3 regions of the Streptosporangium sp. CA-115845 genome follow, and region 3 is predicted to be linked to each of the others. Evidence: riboswitches for the same ligand, from Rfam matches in the RefSeq annotation. Region 3 holds a riboswitch; each other region holds the start of a gene.
The links. A riboswitch is a leader RNA that binds a small molecule or an ion and turns the genes downstream of it on or off. The one in region 3 is predicted to bind S-adenosylmethionine.

Region 1: another riboswitch for S-adenosylmethionine. It lies ahead of thrC (threonine synthase); the one in region 3 lies ahead of ACQP0P_RS46385 (aminotransferase class V-fold PLP-dependent enzyme).
Region 2: another riboswitch for S-adenosylmethionine. It lies ahead of ACQP0P_RS13705 (FAD/NAD(P)-binding protein); the one in region 3 lies ahead of ACQP0P_RS46385 (aminotransferase class V-fold PLP-dependent enzyme).

The regions. Positions count from the first base shown of each region.
Region 1 covers NZ_CP191988.1:9,455,809-9,459,076, forward strand. The annotation lists gene ACQP0P_RS44865 (MoaD/ThiS family protein) at 1-155, opposite strand, end outside; gene thrC (threonine synthase) at 178-1,470, opposite strand; SAM riboswitch class I at 1,485-1,627, opposite strand; gene ACQP0P_RS44875 (S1 family peptidase) at 1,837-3,268, opposite strand, start outside.
Region 2 covers NZ_CP191988.1:2,522,842-2,526,109, forward strand. The annotation lists gene ACQP0P_RS13695 (TIGR04500 family putative peptide maturation system protein) at 1-683, shown strand, start outside; gene ACQP0P_RS13700 (DUF402 domain-containing protein) at 797-1,318, opposite strand; SAM riboswitch class IV at 1,371-1,482, shown strand; gene ACQP0P_RS13705 (FAD/NAD(P)-binding protein) at 1,607-3,268, shown strand, end outside.
Region 3 covers NZ_CP191988.1:9,764,799-9,768,066, reverse strand. The annotation lists gene ACQP0P_RS46390 (NADH-quinone oxidoreductase subunit D) at 1-146, opposite strand, end outside; gene ACQP0P_RS46385 (aminotransferase class V-fold PLP-dependent enzyme) at 164-1,492, opposite strand; SAM riboswitch class IV at 1,545-1,660, opposite strand; gene ACQP0P_RS46380 (TerC family protein) at 1,866-2,609, shown strand; gene ACQP0P_RS46375 (cytochrome P450) at 2,922-3,268, shown strand, end outside.

The DNA of each region.
Region 1 (3,268 bases), 310 kb from region 3:
TTACCCGTTTCATCAAGAATTCGGGCGCCGATCCCCGGGAAGTCCGCGTCAAGCTTCTGGAGGACGTCGCGCAGGGTCTCACCCTCTCCGCTCACCTCGGCAGCACCATCGGTGTAAGTCCGGAGAATCGTCGGAATCCGCACAGAAACGCTCATAGTTCAGTACCTTTCATGATTTCTAGGCGATTGCCGCACGGAATGCGTCAAGAGAGGGGCGGATCACAGCGGTGGGGCGCGCCTCGGCGGCCACCGCGTCGAGGGTCTTGAGACCGTCGCCGGTGTTGAGAACCACGGTCTCCGCCTCCGGGTCGAGCCTCCCCGCCGCGACCAGCTTGCGGAGCACGCCGACGGTGACACCTCCGGCGGTCTCGGCGAAGATGCCCTCGGTCCTGGCCAGCAACCGGATCGCGTCGACGATCTCGGGGTCGGTGACGTCCTCGACCGCGCCGCCGGTGCGTCGGGCGATGTCCAGCACGTACGGGCCGTCGGCGGGGTTGCCGATCGCCAGCGACTTGGCGATCGTGTCCGGCTTCACCGGGCGGATCACGTCGTGGCCCGCCTTGTAGGCGGCGGAGACCGGGGAGCACCCCTCGGCCTGGGCCGCAAAGATCTTGTACGGCCTGTCCTCGACGAGACCGAGCTCGATCAGCTCCTTGAAACCCTTGTCGATCTTCGTGAGCTGGGAGCCCGACGCGACCGGCACGACGATCTGGTCGGGAACGCGCCAGCCGAGCTGCTCGGCGATCTCGTACGCCAGCGTCTTGGAGCCCTCGGCGTAGTACGGCCGGAGGTTGACGTTGACGAAGCCCCACTTCTCGCCCAGCTCGTCGCCGATGAGCTCCGAGCAGAAGCGGTTCACATCGTCGTAGGTGCCCTCGATGCCGATGAGCCTGCCCCCGTACACGGAGGCCATGACGACCTTGGCCTGCTCCAGGTCCGCGGGGATGAACACGCAGGCGTCCAGCCCGGCCCGCGCGGCGGCGGCGGCAGCGGCACCGGCCAGGTTGCCGGTGGAGGAGCAGGAGAGGGTGTGGAAGCCGAAGTTACGGGCCGCCTCGACGGCGATGGCCACCACACGGTCCTTGAAAGAGTGCGTGGGGTTGCCGGAGTCGTCCTTCACGTGCAGCGAGCGCATGCCCAGCTCACGGGCGAGGTTGCCGGCGTTGACGAGCCTGGTCCAGCCGGGCTCCATGTTGGGCTTGGCGGCCACGTCGGCGGGGACGGGCAGCAACGAGCGGTAACGCCAGATGTTGGCCGGCCCCTCGGCGATCTGCTCCCGGGTCACCCGCCCGAAGTCGTAGGCGATCTCAAGGGGCCCGAAACATTCGGCACAGGCGAAGCTCGGGCCAAGGTCGTAGCGGGTACCGCACTCGCGACAGGACAGGGCCACGGCGGGGCCGAAGGGCTGGTTTTGCGTGTCTTCGACACGACCAAGCGAGGCGGTGGTGTTCTCAGTGGTTGCGAGCGCCATGAAGCGAGGCCTTTCCCTCATCTTCGTCTGCGGACCACCCTGGTCACAGACCGGAATTGGCACCTGTCCCGGCCGACCTCGTGTCGATCACGAGTCTTGAACCGGGATGGTTGCCGGGGCTTCGCAGGGCCGATCCCTCCACCCCTCTGGATGAGCAAATATTCAGTTGGAAACCTGACACGCAGGTCTTAAGCACTCTACATCGCCGTACCGCCGCCCCGGCCACTTGTCTCACTCTGCGAGACATGACGTGTTACCTGCCGGACAGAGCGCCCCGGCCCCGGGAGGCGCGCCGCCGCTGCCGGCAGGCACCGCGTCGCGGTGGACGTCCCGTGAAACCTCCCGCGCCAGACCGTGGCAGGCAGGTCAGGGTGCCTTGGCTCTCAGCGTGTAGGGGCTGGAGCCGCTCACCGAGACCACCCGGTAGCGGTAGAAGCCGGGCGGGCCGGTGTAGCTGATCTGCTCGTCGGAACCCGCGCCGTCGGAGGTGGCGACGGTGGCCCAGCTCGACCGTTGCCATCTTTGGAGGTAGAGGTCGAAGTCGACGCCGTCACCGCCGTCCAGGCAGGCGGAGTGCGTACCGGCGACGGCGGCCCGGTAGTACCGGCTCGGCTGGGAGACGGACTGGCCGTTGTTCAGCATGCCGGTGTAGACCTTCGGATAGCCGGTGCAGACCGCCGGAGCGGACGGGACGCCGCCTGGTGGGGTGGCGACGCCGCCGGTCAGCAGGGTCAGGTCGTAGGCGGTGAGGATCTCGTCGAGCGGCTGGAAGTAGGTGACACCCCCCGAGGTGCAGTTGCCGGAGCCGCCGGAGGTGACCCCCTGGGCCTGGTCCACCGAGATGAACGAGCCACCCGAGTCACCCGGCTCGGCGCAGACACTGGTACGAGTCAGGCCGTGGATGGTGCCCTGGGGGTAGGTGACACTGGCGCTGAGCTGCCGGACGAGGCCGCAGTGCCAGTCGGTGGTGGAGCCAGACCGGCAGATCGAGGCCCCCTCCAGGGCCGGCCTGGAGCCCGCGACGGGCACGGTACCGCCACTGCCGTCGCCCACCACCGGCTTGGGCGTCCAGCCGGCGTTCACCGCGACCCAGGCATAGTCGTTCTCGGGAAAGGACGACGCCCGGAAGACCCCCTGGGGCACCCGGTTGAAACCGGTGGTGGCATCACCCGTCTTACCGCAGTGACCGGCACTGACGAAACCCGCCTGGGCCCCGCGCATCACCGAGAAACCGACGGAGCAACGATTCGAAGTGCCGATGTAGTAGGCGTCGCCGCCCTGCACGTCAGTGAGGAGCCGGGGCCGCTCGGTGGACGGCACCACCTTCACCACACTTGAGTCGGCCCCCACGGCCTCCACGAGATCCTCGGTTGCCAGAGGGCTCTTCGACAGGATGACGATCCTGTTGTTCCTGGCGTCGACGAAGCGCACATCGCCCCCTCCGCCTTTTCCCGGCAGGTCCACGTTAAGGTCACTGATCAGCCCGGCGAGTTCGGTCAGCGACCGTTTGACGAGTTCGGCTCTGGCGCCCGCCGCGACGATCGTGGGGAGGTCGGCGGGGTCGGTGGTGGCCACCACGAGAGTCTGCGAAATGGTTCCCATCAGCCACGAGCCGCCGAAACGGTCGCCGAGCGCCTCGCGGAGGTCTGCCTCGATCCCCGACATACGGATCTCGTTGGCCAGACGTGCCTGCACCTGTTCCCTGGTCAGGCCCAGGTCGCGTTGGAGCGCCTCCAGCATGCCCGACGGCGGTTTCCAGGCGGACGCGGTGACCGGAACGTCCTGCGCCCGGGAGTCG
Region 2 (3,268 bases), 2.8 Mb from region 3:
GACTGGTCAACGCCTATCTGGTGGAGGAGGAGGTTTCCAGTGAGCCGGCGGAGTTCACGGACGACGAGCTCCAGGAGGCGATGGATGCCTTCCGTCGTGCGAGGGGTCTGCTGACCGTGCCGGCCACCCAGGAGTGGATGGCACAGCGCGGGCTCGGTCTCGCCGCTCTGGAGGAACTGGTCGCCGCGCAAGCCGCGGCGGGGCGTCTACGTCGGCGGATCGTGGCCGGGCGCGTGGAAGCCGCCTTCGACGCCTGCCGCGACGAGTTCGACGGGCTGCACGTCCTGCGGCTGCGGTACGCGGGAGCGGAAGCCGCGCGGGATGCGTTCCTGCGGTTGCGCGACAGTGCCGACCCGGTGGCCCTGGCCGCGAGGGAGGTGCTGGACAACGCGGCGTTCTGTCAGATGGAAGGAACGTATCGTCGCGACCTGCCCGCTGTGGCGCTCACGGCAGGGGACGTGTTCGGCCCCTTCCCCCTCGAAGGCGGCTTCGCCGTCGCGCGTGTGCTTCAGGTCCGGCCCGCGGTCCTCGACGACGCCACCCGCGCCCTGATCGAGGAGCGGCTTTTCGGCGAATGGCTGGCTGACCGGCGCAGGGAGGCCACCATCGAGTGGCTCTGGGGAACGGCGACCCGTACCGAAGCTCTCAACGCGGCGTTGGGGAACACGCCCGGCGTTCGTTAGCGAGGCGGCACCGTTGAAGACCCTCGGCGTCCGCCAAGAAGATGGTGCCGGTGAGCACTCCCGGCGTTCGCCGGGCTGGAAACGCCGAGGGTTTCGTCCGATGACGGGCGCGTTCAGGTGACCAGGGAGAGCCAGTGCGGCGCCGCCCCGAAGGGGGCGGTGCCCGCGGTGACGGCCTCCATCAGCCAGGCGGCCGAGGCGCGGGCGCTCTCGATCACGTCGGGCGGGTAGGCGTACCTGACCCTGTGCTCCTCGAACTCGTCCTCGTCGTCCAGGAAGACCCGGCGCGTGCGCCCCCTCGCCAGGTCACGGCGCGTCCGGATCACGTCGAGGTCGAGGTCGACCATGGTGACCTCGCCGTCGCTCCACCGTGGCACGGTGGAGATGTCGCAGTAGATCTCGTGCTTGTGCGGGGCGGAGTTGAAGGCGGCGGTCCACCAGGCGTCGCGGGGGAAGAGCATCACGAAGGCGTGCGGGGAGGCCACCTCGGGCCCGTGGCCCTTGCGGCCGACGGAGTTGGCCGCGCAGCCGGTCCACACCCCGTGTTCGTCCTCGCCGAGCAGAAGGCCGCTGTGGTTCCAGTGCAGTGATCCGTCGTATTTGCGGTAGACCACCTTCACCATCTCATAGGACATTCCCCAACATTAAGCCTTGACAGAGATTTATGTATTTCCTACCTTCTAAATAGGTTAAGAGTGTCAGTGCGAAGCCCCGGCCGGCTGACCGGCAACCCTCGCACCGCGGCGGGGTGCCCCCGGGGAGACCTGGCGGCACGGTCGGCGTGCCGCAAGCGCGGACCCCTCACCGGGGTCACCGAGACATGTCCGGGAGTGCCACATGTCGAAGACCAGCACACTGAACTGTGCGAGCCCCGTCGAGTACGACACCCACGGTCACTACCGGCCGCACCGTAGAGCCGCCGTATGAGCGCCTCGATCGCCGTCGTCGGCGCCGGCCCGACGGGCACCTGCCTGGTGGAGCGCATCTGCGCCAACGCCGCCGACCTGCTCGGCTGGCCCTCGCTCGACGTCCACGTGATCGACCCCCACCCGCCGGGGGGCGGCCGCGTCTGGCGCCGTGACCAGCCCGAACTGCTCTGGATGAACTCCGCCGCCGCCGACGTGACGCTCTTCACCGACGAGTCGGTGCGCTGTGAGGGGCCGATCCGTCCAGGCCCCACGCTGGCCGAGTGGCTCGGCGGGGACCCCGGCGCCTTCGCCTCCCGCCCGGCCCAGAACGGCTACCTCTCCCACGTCTTCCGGCACGCGGTGGCGACCGCCCCGCGCGGGGTCCGGGTGCACGTGCACCCGGTCCGCGCCGTCGATCTCGCCGACATCCCCGGCGGCCAGGCGGTACGGCTGGAGGACGGCCGGACGATCGAGGTCGACGCGGTGATCCTGGCCCAGGGACACGGCGACGTGACCCCGAGCGGGGAGGAGCGGGCGCTGGCCGACCTGGCCGCGCGCGGCGGGCTGCGTTACCTGCCCACCGGATACGCGGCCGACCTCGACCTGGACGGCATCCCCGCCGGAGAGCCGGTGATCGTGCGGGGGATGGGGCTGGCCTTCGTCGACCTGATGGTGCTGCTCACCTCGGGCCGGGGCGGCCGGTTCGTCCGCGAGTACGACGGGGAGCTGGTCTACCTGCCCGGTGGTCGGGAACCCCTGCTGCACGTGGGATCGCGGCGCGGCGTGCCGTACCACTCCAAGACCGGCTACCCCTTCGGGGGCGCACACCCGCCGGTGCCGCGCTTCCTCACCCGCGAGGCGCTGGGCGAGGGCCCGTGGAACTTCCGCCGGGACGTGTGGCCGCTGGTCGCCAAGGAGCTCGCCCTCGCGTACTACCACGAGCTCATCACCGCCCACCCCAAGCGCGCCAGGCTGGACTGGGCGGCGTTCGCGGAGGCGTTCGCCGACCAGGAGTGGCGCGGCCCGGGGATGCGCAAGCTGATCCGTACGGCCGTGCCCCGGCATCTGGACCGGCTCGACTTCGACCGGCTCGACCGGCCGCTGGAGGGCATCAGGTTCGGCGACCGGGCGGGGCTGCAGAAGTGGATGCACGGCTACCTCGCGGTCGACCTGGAGCGGCGCGCCGACCCGGCGCACAGCGCCGACCACGCCCTGATCCTCGGGCTGCTCTCCGTCTACGGGGTCCTGGCCGAGCTGGGCATCTCCGATCCGTGGTTCCACGGGTTCTTCAGCTACCTCGCCAGCGGCCCGCCGGGACCCCGGCTTGCGGAGCTGCGCGCCCTGGCCAGGGCAGGGGTGGTCACCTTCCTCGGCGCCGACCTCAAGGTCGACCACCACGAAAGGCGCTGGCGGGCACAGAGCCCCACCGTGCCCGGCGGCGTGACGGCCACGACCCTTGTCGAGGCCAGGCTGCCCGCGCCCAGCGTGAGCCGGGCCACCGACCCGCTCATCGGCGCGCTCCGCGACCGGGGCGAGCTCGACGAGAAGTCGGGGCTGGTGAACGTGCGGGCCGCGGACCGCCGCCTGGTCGACAGGTCCGGCACCCCGCACTCGCGCAGGTTCGCCTTCGGCCCCTGGGTCGTCGGCGGCCAGGTCACCGGCGGCTTCGCCAGGCCC
Region 3 (3,268 bases):
AGCCGCAGCACACCGTGCGTGGACGGATGCTGCGGCCCGATGTTGAGGATCATGTCCTCGGTCGCGAGCTCCTTGCCGTGCGCTTCCCGCACGGCGGCGGCGCCCGCTCCCATCCCCACGTTCAGCTCACGGCGAGGCTCGTTCATATGTCCATGCTGTCACGTTAGCCGCGCGAGGCAAGATCCCGCAGTGCGGTGATCAGCCGGTCGACGTGCTCGGAGGTGGTGCCGATGCCGATGGAGGCGCGCACCGCGGAGGCGGTGGGGTCGTCGCAGCCGCCGTCCTTGGCGTCCAGCAGGTGCCGTACGAAGGGGTGGGCGCAGAACTTGCCGTCCCGGACGCCGATGCCGTAGTCGCCGGACAGGGCCTCGGCGACCTCGCGGGCGGTGCGGCCGTCCACCACGAAGGAGACGATGCCGACGCGCGGGTGGTCGGGCCCCCACAGGGACAGCTCCTGCACGCCGGGGACGGAGGCGAGGCCCGCGCGCAGCCGGTCGAGGAGGCGCTCCTCCTCGCGGACCAGCAGGGTCCAGCCGGTGGCGGTCAGCGCGTCGCAGGCCGCGGCCAGCGCGATGGCGCCCAGGACGTTCGGGGTTCCGGCCTCGTGGCGGGCCTCGGGGTCGTCGTGCCACTCGGTCTCGTCGTCGTTCACCGCCTTCACCGCCCCGCCGCCCCGCAGGTACGGCTCGGCGTCGGCCAGCCAGTCGGAACGGCCGATCAGCGCGCCGGTGCCGAACGGGGCGTAGAGCTTGTGGCCGGAGAAGACCACGTAGTCCAGGTCGAGCGCGGTCAGGTTGAGGCGGCGGTGCGGGACGAGCTGCGCGGCGTCGACGAGGATGCGGGCGCCGTGGCGGTGGGCGATGTGGGCCAGCGCGGCGATCGGCCAGAGCTCCCCGGTGACGTTGGAGGCGGCGGTCACGACCAGCAGCTTGGGACCTTCGACCGAGGCCAGGGCCTCGTCGGCGGCGCGGACCGCCTCGCCGGGGAAGGCGGGGGCCGGCAGCCGCAGGGCACGCTCCCAGGGCAGCAGCGAGGCGTGGTGCTCGGTGTCGAAGACCACGGCGGTGGTGCCCTCAGGCAGGCTGCGGGCCAGCAGGTTGGTCGCGTCCGTGGTGTTCCTGGTGAAGATCACCGAGTCGCCGGGACGGGCACCGACGAAGGCGCGCACCGTCTGCCTGGCCTGCTCGTAGCGGGCCGTGGTCAGCTGGGACGCGTACCCGGCGCCTCGGTGGACGCTGGAGTAGGCCGGGAGCGCGGCGGCGACGGCGGCGCTCACCGGCTCCAGACAGGGGGCGCTCGCGGCGTAGTCGAGGTTGGCGTAGCGGACGAGCCTGCCGCCCCTGACCGGAACCTCCAGGTCGGAGCCGAGCACAGCGGGAATCGGCCGATCGCCGGACGTACGGGTCGCGGGGACGGTCACCGGGGTGGCCGCGTCGGCCGCGTCGGCTGCGTCGGCGGCTGTGGTGGTGGTGAAGATCGTCAGTGCGGACACGCCAGGGCTCCTTCGAGGTCATCGGACCCCAACCCATGGCATGGATGCCTGGAGCCCGCGCTTGCCCGGCACACCTCGTGCCGGACCAGGTCCTCACCCGGGGCACCCCGCCGCGGACGCGAGGGTTGCCGGCCAGCGAGCCGGGGCTTGTCACTGGCACTCATGACCTACGGGGGAACTATAACCGACGCCTGTCCGAAATTCGCAAGCGATGTTTGGCACATTCGGGAACTCCCGGTGAATCCCGTTCGTCTGGGCAGTGGACCGCAGGAGCCGGACGGCGGGGGACGTTTGTCCTGGTAGAAGAAGAAAAGAGTCGAACGACGGGTCTCGTCGTGCCGGCGGCGATCAAGCAGGACGTCTGGAGGAATCGATGCTGGATTGGGTGAGCAACCCGGAGATATGGATAGGGTTCATTACCCTTGTCGCCCTGGAAATCGTGCTGGGTATCGACAACATCATCTTCATCTCGATTCTGGCGGGGAAGCTCCCGCCCGAGCAGCGCGACAAGGCGCGCAAGCTGGGCCTCCTCGCGGCCCTGGTCAGCCGGTTGTTGCTGCTGCTGGCGCTGTCGTGGGTGGTGAGGCTCACGGCGCCGCTCTTCGAGGTCCTGGGTCAGCCGATCTCGGGACGAGATCTCATCCTGCTCGGCGGCGGGCTCTTCCTGCTCGGTAAGAGCGTCCTTGAGATCCACGACAGCATGGAGGGCAAGTCCGAACACGGCGGCACCAAGGCGGTCGCCACCTTCGGCTCGGTGATCATTCAGATCATGCTGCTGGACATCATCTTCTCTCTCGACTCGGTCATCACCGCGGTCGGCATGGTCGACCAGCTGGGCGTCATGATCGCGGCCGTGATCGTCTCGATGCTCGTGATGCTTTTCGCCTCCGGCCCGATCAGCGGCTTCGTGGACAAGCACCCGAGCATCAAGATGCTCGCCCTGTCGTTCCTGGTGCTCATCGGCGTCCTGCTGATCGCCGAGGGCCTCGGACAGCACATCTCCAAGGGCTACATCTACTTCGCGATGGCGTTCTCGCTCATCGTGGAGCTGCTGAACATCCGCGTGCGCAGTAAGAGGGCCCGCTCCCAGGAGCCGGAGGAGCCTGCGGAGGTCTGAGATGACGGCGTTCTCGCTTGTCGCGGGGGCGGTCCCGGGGTTTGGGCGGGTCGGTCTGGTCCCGGGAATCGGCCGTGCTCTGGGGTGACGGCGTTCTCGCTTGTCGTGGGGTCGGTCCCGGGGTTTGGGCGGGTCGGTCTGGTCCCGGGAATCGGCCGTGCTCTGGGGTGACGGCGCACTCGCCCGTGGTGGAGAGGGGCGCGCCCGACCTCGGGGACCAAAGGGGCGAACCGAGGCGGCCGTGGAGCCAGTCGGCATCCGTCTTCCCAGGTCCGGGCATATCAGGGCGTACAGCGACATTACGATGTCGTTGTGCTCTTTGATCCCTGGAATCCGGAATTCGTCGCCCATCCGTACGACGTCTACGACGAGCTGAGGCGGCAGCGGCCGGTCAGCTTCTTTGAACCGACCGGCCAGTGGCTGGTCGCCCGGCACGCCGACGTCAACGCGCTGCTGCGCGACCGTCGGCTCGGCCGCTCCTACCTGCACGTGGCGACCCACGCCGAGTTCGGCAGGCCCGACGACCCCGAGTTCCAGGACCCGTTCTGGCGGGTGGTCAGGGCCGGGATGCTCGACGTCGAGCCGCCGGTGCACACCCGGCTCCGGCGCCTGGTCTCCAAGGCGTTCACCCCGCGCATGGTCGAGGCGCTCCGCCCCAA